Regions from separate parts of the Burkholderia territorii genome, predicted to be linked through region 2. Evidence: riboswitches for the same ligand, from Rfam matches in the RefSeq annotation. Region 2 holds a riboswitch; the other holds the start of a gene.
What was found. Region 2 has a riboswitch for manganese ahead of WS51_RS15340 (TMEM165/GDT1 family protein). Riboswitches for the same ligand answer to the same signal wherever they lie in the genome.

Region 1: it holds a riboswitch for manganese, as region 2 does, so the genes downstream of both, WS51_RS01035 (sodium:calcium antiporter) here and WS51_RS15340 (TMEM165/GDT1 family protein) in region 2, are expected to answer to the same signal.

The regions. Positions count from the first base shown of each region.
Region 1 covers NZ_CP013365.1:209,176-216,418, forward strand. The annotation lists gene WS51_RS01020 (LysR family transcriptional regulator) at 1-468, shown strand, start outside; gene WS51_RS01025 (MFS transporter) at 481-1,878, opposite strand; gene WS51_RS01030 (hypothetical protein) at 2,089-2,457, opposite strand; partial or broken gene WS51_RS33020 (winged helix-turn-helix transcriptional regulator) at 2,527-2,687, opposite strand; gene WS51_RS01035 (sodium:calcium antiporter) at 2,745-3,755, opposite strand; yybP-ykoY riboswitch at 3,840-4,022, opposite strand; gene WS51_RS01040 (heavy metal sensor histidine kinase) at 4,163-5,578, opposite strand; gene WS51_RS01045 (heavy metal response regulator transcription factor) at 5,575-6,246, opposite strand; gene WS51_RS01050 (hypothetical protein) at 6,514-6,882, shown strand; gene WS51_RS01055 (hypothetical protein) at 6,971-7,243, shown strand, end outside.
Region 2 covers NZ_CP013366.1:1,005,684-1,012,926, reverse strand. The annotation lists gene xdhC (xanthine dehydrogenase accessory protein XdhC) at 138-1,142, shown strand; gene WS51_RS15355 (adenosine deaminase) at 1,161-2,186, shown strand; gene guaD (guanine deaminase) at 2,668-3,984, shown strand; yybP-ykoY riboswitch at 4,081-4,216, shown strand; gene WS51_RS15340 (TMEM165/GDT1 family protein) at 4,295-4,867, shown strand; gene WS51_RS15335 (DUF4136 domain-containing protein) at 4,920-5,621, opposite strand; gene pepN (aminopeptidase N) at 5,808-7,243, shown strand, end outside.

The sequences.
Region 1 (7,243 bases), on a different replicon from region 2:
GATCTCGCGATCGGGTATTTCTGGCATCGCGTGCCGGGGCTCGACTACACGCCGTTGTTTACCGAGGAACAGGTGATCTACTGCGGGCGCGGGCATCCGCTGTTCCATGCGTCGCGGCCCGTGTCGGCCGACGACCTGCAGGCGCACGACTGGGTATGGCGCACCTATCCGGTGCCCGAGGAGCAGTATCCGCTGCCGGAGCGGCGCGTGACCGCGAGCGCGGACAGCATCGAGGCCGCGACGATCCTGATCCTGTCGGGCGGCCATCTCGGCTATCTGCCCGCTCATTACGCGGAGCCGTTCGAGCAGCGCGGGCTCGTGAAGGCCATCGGCCGCACGACGTTCAGCTTCGACGTGCCGCTGCATCTCGCGATGAAGCGTAGCGCGAACGGCAAGCCGATCGTCGACGCGTTCTGCGAGGATCTGCTGCGCGCGTTCAACATCAAGGCGATCGCGCTGGCCGCGTAGCGCGGTGCCTGTTCAGGCGTCGATGCGCTCGACCTTGCCGACCAGCAGCCCGTACGACAGGCTGCCCGCGAGCGCCATCGCCGCGATATAGGTGATCGCGCGCGAGAAGTCCGCACCGTCGACGAGCAGCCCGATCACGATCGGCGTCGCGATCGCCGCGAGGTTGCCGACGAGGTTGAACACGCCGCCCGTGAGGCCAAGCAGCCGCGCGGGCGCGAGGCCCGACACCAGCGACCATGTGATCGAGGCGAAGCCGTTGCCGAAGAAGGCGATCGTCATGAACGCGATCACCCAGCCCGTCGACGTCACGTAGTTCGCGCCGATGATCGAAGTCGAGATCAGCAGCCCCGAGATGATCGGCAGCTTGCGCGCGAAGCCCTGCGACGCGCCGCGCCGCATCAGCCAGTCCGACAGCAGGCCGGAGCACAGCACGCCGACGAACGCGGCGAGAAACGGCAGCGACGCGAGAAAGCCCGACTTGATGAAATCCATCCCGCGATACTTGACGAGATAGGTCGGGAACCACGTAAGGAAGAACCACAGCGTCGAGTTCAGCGCGAACTGCCCGAGATAGATGCCCCACAGCTTGCGTCGGCCGAGCACGACGCCGAGGTCGCGCCACGTCGACGGCGTGCGCGCGCTGCGCGCGGCGACGCGGTCCTCGAGGTCGACGAGGCCACCGCCGTCGCGGATCGACGCGATCTCGGCCGCATTGATGCCGCGAAACGCGCGCGGCTCGCGATACACCGCATACCAGACCGCGGCCCACGCGATGCCCGCGACGCCGGTCGCGACGAATACCATGTGCCAGCCGAGATGCACCTGCAGCCATGCGAGCACGGGCGTGAGGAACGCGAGGCCGACGAACTGGCCCGACGTGTAGCCGCCGATTGCGCTGGCGCGCTCGCGAGTCGGGAACCACGTCGTGACCACGCGATTGTTGATCGGATAGGCGGGCGCTTCGAGCGCGCCCACCGCGAGGCGCAGCACGATCAACCCGACGAACGACCCGGCGAAGCCGAGCAGCACCGTCGCGGCCGACCACAGCGCGAGCGCACCCGCATACAGCACGCGCGGCGACACCTTGTCGACGAGCCAGCCGCCGGGGATCTGCATCAGCGCATAGGTCCAGCCGAATGCCGAGAAGACGAGGCCCGCGCGGACGGGATCGATGTTCAGTTCCTTGAACAGCGCGGGCGCGGCGATCGACAGGTTGCTGCGGTCGAGATAGTTGATCACGACCGTGACGAACAGCAGCGCGAGGATGATCAGGCGCTTGCGGCTCGGCGGCGCGGCGACGGCGGCAGCCGCGGACGCCGACATGCGGCAGGTGGAATCGGGTGCGGTGTCGGCATGCGCGGGCGATTGTGCCGACGGGTTGGCATGCGTGCGCGACGCGGAATGGGCCACGGTCGTCTCCTGAGTTCTGTGTCGGCCGTCGCCCGCGTGGCGGGGGCGGCCGTATCCAATGGCATTGGGCGAACGTTAGGGCCGTGGCGCAGTGCGCGTCAACATTTGGGCAGGCATCCCCATTAATGGGACGTTGTGCGCTCGATATGTGGGCATGTGAGGCGCGCAGCGCGAACGCGCGGGACGGGATCGAGTGCCGCGCCGGCGCGCTTACGTGCTTGCGCTGTCGTCGCGATATCCGCTCTTGCCGTCGAAGATTTCCTCGAGCGCGGCACGCAGCACGACCGGATCGTGCTCGCCGGGCGCGAGATGAATCACGTAGTGCGTGTTGCCGTCGAGGCGCGCGGCGGTGCGCTCGTCGAGTTCGACTTCGATCGTGTTGCCCGTGAGCCGAACCTTCAGATCGTTCACGTTCGCGGTGAGCTGGTCGTGCACCATCACCTCGATCGACGTTGCTTCCGGAAAGCGCAGCAGCGAGAAGCAATAGTTGCGCTCCGCATCGTGGCAATAGATGTTCGCGAAGCTTTCGTCGTCGTCGACGTCGGACGTAGCCGCGCCGACGGTGGCATGCAGTTCCATGTTGTTTCTCTCGATGAATGGGTTATCGGGGCGGCGTCGGCTTCGACCTCGTCGCGCGTATCGCACGCCTCACGGCCCGAACTCGCGCATGACTTCGATGCGGGCCGCAGTCGGTTGTCCTGGGCGGTCAGATCGTACTCGATGCGCACCGGCACTTCCGGGTGCACGGTGCGCCGCACGAAACCGGCGTCCTCGAGCGCGCGCGGATCGAGCGTCGGCATTCGCTGCGAATTACGCAGCGGGTCGACGCGCGGCTCAACACGTCGTGCTCGAAACGCACCGCATTTTCAGCGCGTCAGCGTCACGAACAGATAGCCGGCGTATCCGGCGCCGTTCGCCAGCAACGCCCAGATTGCGAGCCCGCGCGCACGCGCATTGACGCGCAGCCAGACCGCCGCCGCGAGCGTGATGACCACGCCGGTCAGCACTTCGGGGCGCGGCTCCCACGGCGTCAGCATGATGCCGATCGCCGGCAGCAGCGTGCCCTGGAACACCATCGCGCCGGTGATGTTGCCGAACGCGAGCGTGTCCTTCTTGCGACGGATCCACAGCACGCTGTTGACCTTTTCCGGCAATTCGGTCGCGATCGGCACGATGATCAGCGACAGCAGCAGCGGCGAGATGCCGAGCAGGTGCGACACGCCCTCGACGCCATGAATGAAGCCCTTCGCCCCGCCGACGAGCAGCGCGACGCCGAGCGCGAGTTGCAGTGCGATGGTCGCGAGGTTGGTCGGCAGCCCGGCACGCGACAGGAACATCGCGTGCGGCGCTTCGGTGCCGTGGCCGGCATCGACGAGCTGCGTCGACGCGCGGAACGTCATCACGACATACATCGCATAGACGCCGACCAGCATCGCCGCGAGGAGCGCGCGCACCGCCCACACGTGATGCGGAACGAACATCGCAACGGTGGCGAGCGTGAACGCGGCGATGAAGTAGTTCAGGTCGCGCACGAAGCCGCTGCGCTCGGGGGCGATCGTTCCCGTCAGTCCGCGCGAGCGGATCACGGCGAGCGCCATCAGGAAAGTCGTCAGCGTTGCGAGCATCAGCGGCGCGCCGAGAATCGCGCCGACGCCGATCTCCTCGTTGACCGCCGCGTTCGACGTGCCGCCGGCGAGCGCGAGCAGCGGCACCATCGTTTCGGGCAGCGCGGTGCCGACGGCAGCGAACAGCGACCCCGTTACGCCTTCCGAAATCTTCAGGCGCTCGCCGAGATGTTCGAGTGCGTTCGTGAAGAGTTCGGCGGCGACCAGGATGACGATCAGCATGAACGCCAGTTCGACGAGCATCAACGTCATGCGGCACCTCCGCAGGCAGGCACGCAGGCAGTGGCGAATCGGACGCCGCGAACGAAATGCAGGGGGAAGGCTGAAAGGAACATGGGGGCTCCGTGGTCGGACGTGGACGAACCATGACGCATCTGCCGACGTCCGACCAGGAACGACGCGATGCGTCGATGGTCTCGCCAGACCAATGCGGCCGAACGCGCCACGGCCGCCGGCCGAGTGTGTTGACGCGTTCGCTTTCCGGGGAAGGAAAGCAGGCTACTCCCCAAAGACGAAGGGCAGTCTAGCCGAGCCGGCCGCTTTCGGCAAGCGCGTACGGCCATATCCGTTGGCGCGTGTGGTCGAGCCGCCGCGTGACGGATGTCCATGCGGTATCGGGAAGCACGCGGCGTGCGCGCGTGGGTGGCATCGTCCGCGCGTCACGAAACGCGGGCCGGGAAGTGAAGCGCGAAGGTCGTCCGTCCGTCGCGGCTCACGACCTCGACCTTGCCGCGATGCAGCTCGACGATCGACTTCACGATCGCCAGCCCGAGCCCGGCGTTGCGCGCAGCGCCGTGCCGCGACGAATCGATTCGGTAGAAGCGCTCGAAGATCCGCTCGATCTGCTCGGGCGGAATCGCGGCGCCGCGGTTCGTGACCTCGACGACCGCGTAATCGGGCCGGCTCGATACGGTCAGCTCGATCGTCGATCCGGCTTCCGCGTGTTCGAGCGCGTTCGAGACGATATTGCTGACGGCGCGGCGGAACAGCGTCGCGTCCGCGACGACGGGCGCCGCGCCGTGCACGTCGAGGCGCACGCCGGTCTCGTCGGCCAGCGACTGGAAATACGACGCAAGGCGGCGCAGTTCGTGGCCCGCGTCGAGTTCGACCGTCTTCAGGTGTTGTTGCGCGTTGTCCGTGCGCGCGAGAAACAGCATGTTCTCGATCATCCGCTGCAACCGTTCGCATTCCTCGATGTTCGAATCGATCAACGCTTCGTATTCGTCGGCGGTGCGCGCACGCGACAGCGTGACCTGCGACGAGCTGATCACGTTCGCGAGCGGCGTGCGCATGTCGTGCGCGAGGTCGGACGAAAACTGCGACAGCCGCACGAACGCGCGCTCGAGCCGGTCGAGCATCCGGTTGACCGACGTGGCGAGCTCGCGCAGCTCGATCGGGCCGGCGCGCGCATCGAGGCGCGCGGCCAGGTTGTGCGCCTCGATACGCGACGTTTGCCGGCCGAGGCTCTCGACCGGGCGCAGGCCGCGCGACGCGACCGCGTGGCCGAGCGCGCCGACCAGCAGCGCGCCGATCGCGGCCGCGAGCCAGATGTCGACGCGATAGCTTTCGAGCAGCGACTGGCGATCGGTCGCCGTGCGCGCCAGCGCGACCTGAATGGCTTCGCCCGACGGCAGTGTCGCGCGCGCACGGACGCAGCGCGACGTGCCGATGCCGGGCGGCGAGCACGTGAACGGGCTGGCGGTCTCGCTCGCCGCGCCGGCCGGCTGCGGCCGCGCGATCACCGACGCGAGCGTATGGCCGGCTTCGTCGGCGTGTTCGACGAGCGGACGGTTCGCATCGTCGTAGATGCCGAGATAGACGCCCGGATGCGACAGCAGCACCTCGTGAAAGACAGCCGGATCGGCACGCAGCGCGGCCGTCGAACCGCTCGCCCGCGCAAGCTGCAGGAACTGCTTGAGCTTGCCGGTGATCTCGATGTCGTCGCGCCGCGTCAACTCGGCGGACAGCGAGCGGTACAGGTACGCGCCGGTCAGCGCGAACACGAGTGCGGCCACGACCGCGAACGCGAGCGTGAGGCGCCGGAGCAGCGAATAGGGCGCGGCGCCGCTGCTCACGCGCGATCCTCGAACACGTAGCCCATTCCGCGGATCGTGTGGATCAGCTTCTTCTCGTAAGCGTTGTCGATTTTCGCGCGCAGGCGCTTGATCGCCGCATCGACGACGTTTGTGTCGCTGTCGAAATTCATGTCCCAGATCTGCGACGTGATGAAGGTGCGCGTCAGCACCTCGCCCTCGCGTTCCGCAAGCAGCTGCAGCAGCGCGAACTCCTGCGCGGTCAGGTCGATGCGGGCGTCGGCGCGCCGCACGCGGCGCTTGATCAGGTCGACTTCGAGATCGGCGATGTGCAGGATGTCGCGGGCATTGCGCGGCACGCGCCGCAGCAGCGAGCGGATGCGGGCGAGGAATTCCGCGTATGCGAACGGCTTGAGCAGGTAGTCGTCGGCACCCAGTTCGAGGCCGGTGACCTTGTCCTCGGTCGCTTCCCGGGCCGTGAGCAGCAGCACCGGCGTCTGCTTCTGCGCGCGCAGCCGCCGGAGCACCTCGAAGCCGTCGAGTTCCGGCAGCATCACGTCGAGCACGACGAGATCGAAATCCTCGTGCAGCGCGAGGAACAGCCCGTCCTGGCCGTTTTCGGCCACGTCGACCGTGTAGCTCGCCTCCGTCAGCCCCTTGCGGAGGTACGACGCCATCTTCGGTTCGTCTTCGACTATCAGTATCCGCATGGTGAAGCAGGCCGTTCGTGATTCCAGCCGGTGAGTGTAATGCGTGAGTTTACGGCACGGCGCGTGCCCGAAAGATGACGGCCGGATGACGGAATTTTCATGAAGCGCGCGAGCGATGCGGCGATCGCGCTTCATGAAAATCCGGTCATCTTTCGACCATGTCGTCGTCACGGCGGTGGCGATAAGCTGCGGCCGTCTCATATCCGGAGCGCGTCGTCGCGGCGCCGCTCCCGTTCATTCGGTCATCGTTTGCCTGATTCCGCATCCATGTCGTACTGGCGCAAATTCATCCTCGTCGTGTTGCTGGCGCTGTGCGTGCCGATCCAGTCGTTCGCGGCCGTGTCGACGCAATGCGCGGGCGCGGCCGTGCCGCATGCGGGGGCCGATGCATCGGCTGCATCGCAGGCGATGCCGAGCGTGCACGGCGAACGGCATCGGCACGGCGAACACGCACGCGATGCTACGCGTTGTTCCGCTTGCGGATCTTGCTGTTTCGGCTCGGGTATCGCGCAGGTGCCTGCCGTGCCCGTGACGTCGGACGGCGGCCGCGCGATCGTTTCCTCCGTGCCGTCGGTGGTCGCCGTGTCGTTCCTGACCGGCGGCATCGACCGGCCGCCGCGCCGGAATCCCGTCTAGTCCGTGTCCGTGGCCGACCGGCCGCGATCCGCAAACCGTGCCGGCGAATGCTCGACGCCGGCCGCACGATTCACGACGAGATACATCCATGCGATCGATTATTGCGGCGCTGCTTGGCGCGGCGGCCCTCGTGCCGTCGCTCGCGCCCGCGCAAACCAATTTTCTCGATCCGGCCGACGCGGCCGCATCGGTGCCGGACGTCACGGTGACGTCCGCGTTCGACGGCTACACGCCATATCGGGACGATGCGGGCCCGGGCTGGAAGCAACTGAACCGGGACGTGATGGCGCGGCCCGCGAAGGGCAACGTCACCGGACACGCGAAACCCGGAAATGCGGCAGGCGGCACGGCCCATTCGATG
Region 2 (7,243 bases):
GCGCGTCCTCGGCGCACCGCACCCGCATCGAATCGGCCGCGCAGCCGGCCCGCGTTCCTCTCGCCCATCTTCGTTGCCGCCGCGCCTGCCAGCCCGCGCCGCGCGTCGTGCCGCGTCGTCCCGACCGGAGCGTGCTGATGGAAGCCTGGCTCGGCGATCTGCAGCAACTGCTCGCGCACGGCGAAGCGGCCGTCCTCGTGACGGTCGCGCATACCGACGGTTCCGCGCCGCGCGAGGCCGGCACGAAGATGCTCGTCACACGCGACATGGCCCGCCATACGATCGGCGGCGGTCATCTGGAATGGAAGGCGATCGAGATCGCGCGGCACCTGCTGAAGGACGGCGCGCACGTGCCCCACGCGCGCCGGCTCGAACGGCTCGCGCTCGGCCCGAGCCTCGGCCAGTGCTGCGGCGGCGCGGTCGTGCTCGCGTTCGAGCGGCTCGACGTCGGCGACCTCGGCTGGATCATGTCGCTCGCGAAGCGCGTCGCGGCGGGCGCCGCGACCGTGCGTAGCGTATCATTCGGCCCCTCGCCGGGTGCGCCGCTGCTGAGCGAGCCCGAATCGGCCGCGGCGCGCGCCGACTGCCTGCTGTGGGAAACCGGCGGCGTGTCGCTGATGACCGAAACGATCGCGCCGCATGCGTTCCCCGTCGTGCTGTTCGGCGCGGGACACATCGGCACCGCGCTCGTGAAGGTGCTGGCGACATTGCCGTGCCACGTGCACTGGATCGACGGGCCCGACGCGGTGTTCCCGCCTGCCGACGCACTCGCCGGGATCGGCAATCTCGCGATCGACGCAGTACCCAGCCCGGCCGATGCCGTCGATACGGCGCCGCCGCACGCGTACTTCGTCGTGATGACGCACGACCACGCACTCGATTTCATGCTGGCCGAACGCATCCTGCGCCGCGGCGACTATGCGTACTTCGGGATGACGGGCTCGCAGACCAAGCGCGCGCAGTTCGATCATCGGCTGGCGGCGATCGGCATCGATCCTGCCCAGCTCGCGCGGATGCGATGCCCGATCGGCGTCGAAGGCATCGTCGACAAGGCACCCGAAGTCATCGCGATCTCGGTGGCCGCGCAGTTGCTGCAGGCCGTCGAGGCAAACGCGCACACGCAGGCTTCCCCTACATTCTGACCGACCAAGAACAACGCCATGACCCCGACATTCAAGGAAAAGATTGCCCGCGCTCCGAAAGCCGAGCTGCACATCCATATCGAAGGCTCGCTCGAGCCCGAACTGATCTTCGCGCTCGCGCAGCGCAACGGCGTGAAACTCGCGTACGAATCGATCGACGCACTGCGCGCCGCGTATGCGTTCACCGATCTGCAGTCGTTCCTCGACATCTATTACGCCGGCGCGAGCGTATTGCTGACCGAGCAGGATTTCTACGACATGACGGCCGCGTACTGCGAACGCGCACTCGCCGACAACGTCGTCCACACGGAGCTGTTCTTCGACCCGCAGACGCACACCGAACGCGGCGTGCCGATCGAGACGGTCGTTGCCGGCATCGATCGCGCGCTCGCCGATGCCGAACCGCGCGGGCTGTCGAGCAAGCTCATCCTGTGCTTCCTGCGCCATCTGTCCGAGGACGATGCGCTCGCGACGTTCGAATCCGCGTTGCCGCTGTTCGAACGCTACCGCCACCGGCTGATCGGCGTCGGTCTCGATTCTTCCGAGCTCGGCCATCCGCCGACGAAGTTCGCGCGCGTGTTCGAGAAGGCGCGCGCGCTCGGGCTGAAGCTCGTCGCACACGCGGGCGAGGAAGGCCCGCCCGCCTACATCTACGAAGCGCTCGACGTGCTGAAGGTCGACCGGATCGATCATGGCGTGCGCAGCATCGAGGACGCGGCGCTCGTCGAGCGCCTCGCGCGCACGCGCACGGCGCTGACCGTCTGCCCGCTGTCGAACCTGAAGCTGTGCGTGTTCGACGACATGGCGAAGCACACGCTGAAGGCGCTGCTCGATCGCGGCGTCGCGGTGACGATCAACTCGGACGATCCGGCCTATTTCGGCGGCTACGTGAACGACAACTACTTCGCGACGGTCGACGGGCTGCAACTGACGGACGCCGAAGTGCATACGGTGATCCGCAACGGCTTCGAGGCGTCGTTCGTCGACGCCGCGCAGCGTGATGCGCTGATCGCGCGTCTCGATTCGTACTGGCACGCCGCGTGACGGCCGGCATCGAGGCTCCCGGACAGATGAAACACATCGACGACGTCCGCTTGGTGGCGACCGGTTCGGCCCTGCGCCACACCGGCCGCGTGCATGCACCGCGCACGCGCGCGGGCGTCGCGCGCGTCGCCCACGTGGCGGCGGCACCGGGCGAAGTCGCGCACCGAAGCCTGTCGTGGCGGCACGCGATGCAGCCCGCCGGTCGCGGATGCGGATGCGGATGCGGATGCGGATGCGGATGCGGATGCGGATGCGGATGCGGATGCGGATGCGGCCACGATCGCGGCCGCGACCGCAATGCCGTCAGCCGGCAACCCGGCGATGACGGACGCCCTGCTCGCGGGCGCGATCGCCATCCGCGGCGCCCGGCCTTCGTGCTTCGCTGCATCGCGCATGCCAGGGCCGCGACCGCCATGCCGTCGCCCGCGCGGCGCCGACTGCTTTCTTCTGTTCGCCTTACCTTGATGCAGGACCATTCGTCATGACGCAAACCGCTTTCCGTTCCCAACTGCTGACCTTCAACGGCGACCCGGCGCAATCGAGCCAGGCCGCGAATTACGAGACCGACGGCCTGCTGATCGTCGACGACGGCAAGGTCGTCGCGGCCGGCCCGCATGCGCGGCTCGCCCCGACGCTCGCCCGCGACGCGGTCGTCCATGACCTGCGCGACAAGCTGATCGTGCCCGGCTTCATCGACACGCACATTCACTATCCGCAGACGGACATGATCGCGTCGCCGGCGCCCGGCCTACTGCCGTGGCTCGACAAATACACGTTTCCGACGGAGCGCCAGTTCGGCGATCCGGAACATGCGCGCGAGGTCGCCGACTTCTTCGTCGACGAGCTGCTCGCCTGCGGCACGACGAGCGCGCTCGTCTATTGCACCGTGCACAAGCAGTCGGCAGACGCGCTGTTCGCGGCCAGCGACGCCCGCGACGTGCGGATGATCGCGGGCAAGGTGCTGATGGACCGCAACTGCCCCGAGTTCCTGCGCGACACCGCGCAATCGGGCTACGACGACAGCGCGGAGCTGATCGACCGCTGGCACGGCAAGGGCCGCCAGCTGTATGCGCTCACGCCGCGCTTCGCGCCGACGTCCACCGAGGCGCAGCTCGAGGCGTGCGGCGAACTCGCGCGGCGCCATCCGGACGTGTTCGTGCAGAGTCACGTCGCGGAAAACGTCGACGAAGTGAAATGGGTGGCCGAGCTGTTCCCCGGGCACCGCAGCTATCTCGACATCTACGATCGCTACGGACTGCTGCGCCCGCGCGCGGTGTACGGCCACTGCATTCATCTCGACGACGAGGACCGCCGCCGGATGGCGGAGACGCGCACCGTCGTCGCGCACTGCCCGACGTCGAACTTCTTCCTCGGCAGCGGCTTGTTCGACTTCGACAAGGCCGGCGAATTCGACGTGCCCGTGACGCTCGCCACCGACGTCGGCGGCGGTACGTCGTTCTCGATGCTGCAGACGATGAACGAGGCACACAAGGTCGCACGGCTGTCGGGCCATCACCTGAGCGCGACGCGGATGTTCTGGCTCGCGACGGCCGGCGCCGCGCAGGCGCTCGATCTTGCCGACACGGTCGGCACGCTCGCGCCGCGCACCGAAGCCGATTTCGTCGTGCTCGACCCGCAGGCCACGCCGCTGCTCGCGCGCCGCACGAAACGCGCGGAGTCGCTCGAGGAGCTGCTGTTCGCGTTCGCGCTGCTCGGCGACGACCGTGCCGTCTACCGCACGTATGCGGCCGGCCGGCTCGTGCACGAGCGCGGTGCCGCACGCCGCGCCGCCGCGTAACTTACTCGCACTCGCCCATGCCCGCTCCGGCGTGCGCCACGGCGCATGCCGGCGCAACCGGATTCGCGCCGCGCGCGCCACGCGCCGTGCTAGAATTCGCCGCTCATTGGGGAGTAGCCGCTCCGCTCGATGTCCCGCCCCCGGCGCGAATCGTGACGGAGGCGTCCGTCAACAGACTTGGCCGTTCGGCCATGGCGGGCGCAGCCACCGAGGCCTGGCGAGACCGATGGTTCACTGCGCGCCGCATCAGGGCCCGGCGCGCGGCGGATCGTCGCTCGCACGCACAACATCGGCCCGTGGAACCCCGTACGTGTCTCAAGCCTTCCTGATCTCCACCGGCGCCGTCGCCCTCGCTGAAATCGGCGACAAGACCCAACTGCTGTCCCTCGTGCTGGCCGCGCGCTATCGCAAGCCCGTGCCGATCATTCTCGGCGTGCTCGTCGCGACGCTCGTGAACCACGGCTTCGCCGGTGCGCTCGGCGAATGGCTCGGCGCGCTCGTCACGCCGTCGATCATGCGCTGGGCGCTCGCGTTCTCGTTCATCGCGATGGGGTTGTGGATCCTGGTGCCGGACAAGCTCGATGCGGACGAAGCCAATGCGAACCGCTCGCGGCTCGGTGTGTTCGGCGCGACGCTCGTCGCGTTCTTCCTCGCTGAAATGGGCGACAAGACGCAGATCGCGACCGTCGCGCTCGCCGCGCGCTTCCAGGATTACATCGGCGTGGTGGCCGGCACGACCTTCGGAATGATGCTGGCGAACGTGCCCGCGATCCTGCTGGGCGATCGTTTCGCGCACCGCCTGCCGACGAAGCTGGTGCACGGCATCGCGGCCGTGTTGTTCGTCGTGCTCGGCGCGCTGGCACTGCTGGGCGTCGGGGCCTGACGCACGCGGGCAGACGGCGCGGCAAGGCTGCCGCGCCGGTGTCGCTACCGCGTTACTTCGCGACGGCCGCGCCCGATGCGGGCACCGCCGGTACCGCGCGCTCGTTGGCGGCCGGCGCGGCCGGCCCGCCGCGCTTGTCGACGGGCAGTCGCACGGTGCGGATCGCACCGTTCGCCAACGGGAAATCCGCGAGCGCGCTGCGCGCGAGAAACGGCATCGCATACAGCAGCGCACCGTTGTCGCCGGTGGTGCGCGCGGTCACGTTATAGACTTCCTTGCCGGTCGCGCGCTCGGTGATCCGGATGCCTAGCGTGTAGTCGAAGACCTGATAAGTCTGCGCGACGTAGCCCGCCGGCATCGGCCCCCAGGGCCCCCACGGTCCCCACGGCCCGCCTCGCCAGTAAGGCCCCGGCCCGATGAACCACGGGTCGTAGTACACCGGCTGCGGCACCGTCACCAGGTCGCTGCCGACCCCGTAGGCCAGCCCGACCAGATAGCGCGCCTGCGCGGCCGGCACCTGCCGGAATGCGTACGCGGACAGTTCGTTCGCGACGATCGGCTCGTAGGTCGACTGCTCGATGCTGTGCTTCTGCGCATCGGTGCGCGTGAAGGCGTAAGTGCGTGTCGCGTCGCTGCCGCTCCAGTCGGAGAAGGCCGTGACCTGCGTCGTCACGTAGCTGGTGCAGCCCGTCAGCAGCGCCACGCACAGCACCGCCGCCCAGCCCGCACCGCGTTGAATCCATTCGCGTTTCATTTTGATCCTCGTCGATCCGTCACCCGTTCGTCGCACCGCGCGAACTGCACGGGATGCCGATAATACGCGGACTGCCGGAACCGGTAAAAAGTTCGCCCGGCACGCAGCCGCAAGCCTTTGTACAATGGCCCGGTTCGCCCGGCTCGCGCCGCGGGCCCGATACCCACTCCACCGATCTCGACGACCATGTCCGACAACGCCTCTTCCACCGTGATCCGCCGCGCCGACTACACGCCGCCGGCCTTCCTCATCGATACCGTCGCGCTCGAATTCGATCTCGCGCCGGCCCGCACGATCGTCAGGAATACGATGCGCGTGCGCCGCAATCCGGACGCGGCACCGACGCCGCACCTGGAGCTGATGAGCGAAGCGCTCGAATTCCTCGGTACGGCGCTCGACGGCGCGCCGTACGGCGCGGTGCGTGCGCACGAACACGGGCTGACCGTGGAAAACGTGCCCGACGCATTCGAGCTCACGCTCGAAAGCGCGTGCGCGCCGGACCAGAACACGACGCTGTCCGGCCTGTACGTGTCGAGCGGCAACTTCTTCACGCAGTGCGAGGCCGAAGGCTTTCGCCGCATCACCTACTTCCTCGACCGCCCCGACGTGATGGCGTCGTATACGGTCACGCTGCGCGCGGACAAGGCCGCGTATCCGGTGCTGCTGTCGAACGGCAACCTCGTCGACTCGGGCGAGCTGCCCGACGGCCGCCACTTCGCGAAATGGGAAGACCCGTTCCGCAAGCCGAGCTACCTGTTCGCGCTGGTCGCGGGCAAGCTCGTCGCGATCGAGGAGAAGATCACGTCCGCCTCCGGCAAGGAAAAGCTGCTGCAGGTCTGGGTGGAACCGGCCGATCTCGACAAGACCCGCCACGCGATGGATTCGCTGATCCACTCGATCCGCTGGGACGAGAAGCGCTTCGGCCTCGAGCTCGATCTCGACCGCTTCATGATCGTCGCCGTAGGCGACTTCAACATGGGCGCGATGGAGAACAAGGGGCTCAACATTTTCAACACGAAATACGTGCTAGCGAACCCCGAGACCGCGACCGACACCGACTTCGCGAACATCGAATCCGTGGTCGGCCACGAGTACTTCCACAACTGGACCGGCAACCGCGTGACCTGCCGCGACTGGTTCCAGCTGAGCCTGAAGGAAGGGCTGACGGTGTTCCGCGACCAGGAATTCTCGGCCGACATGGCGGCGGGCGACGACGTCGAATCCGCGGCCCGCGCGGTCAAGCGCATCGAGGACGTGCGCGTGCTGCGCCAGCTGCAGTTCGCCGAGGACGCGGGCCCGATGGCCCATCCGGTGCGTCCGGAAAGCTACGTCGAGATCAACAACTTCTACACGATGACCGTCTACGAGAAGGGCTCGGAAGTCGTGCGGATGTACCAGACGCTGTTCGGCCGCGACGGCTTCCGCAAGGGCATGGACCTGTACTTCAAGCGCCACGACGGTCACGCCGTGACGTGCGACGACTTCCGTCACGCGATGGCCGACGCGAACGGACGCGATCTCGCGCAATTCGAGCGCTGGTACAGCCAGGCCGGCACGCCGCGCGTGTCGGTGCGCCCCGCGTACGACGCAGCCGCGCGCCGCTACACGGTCACGCTCGCGCA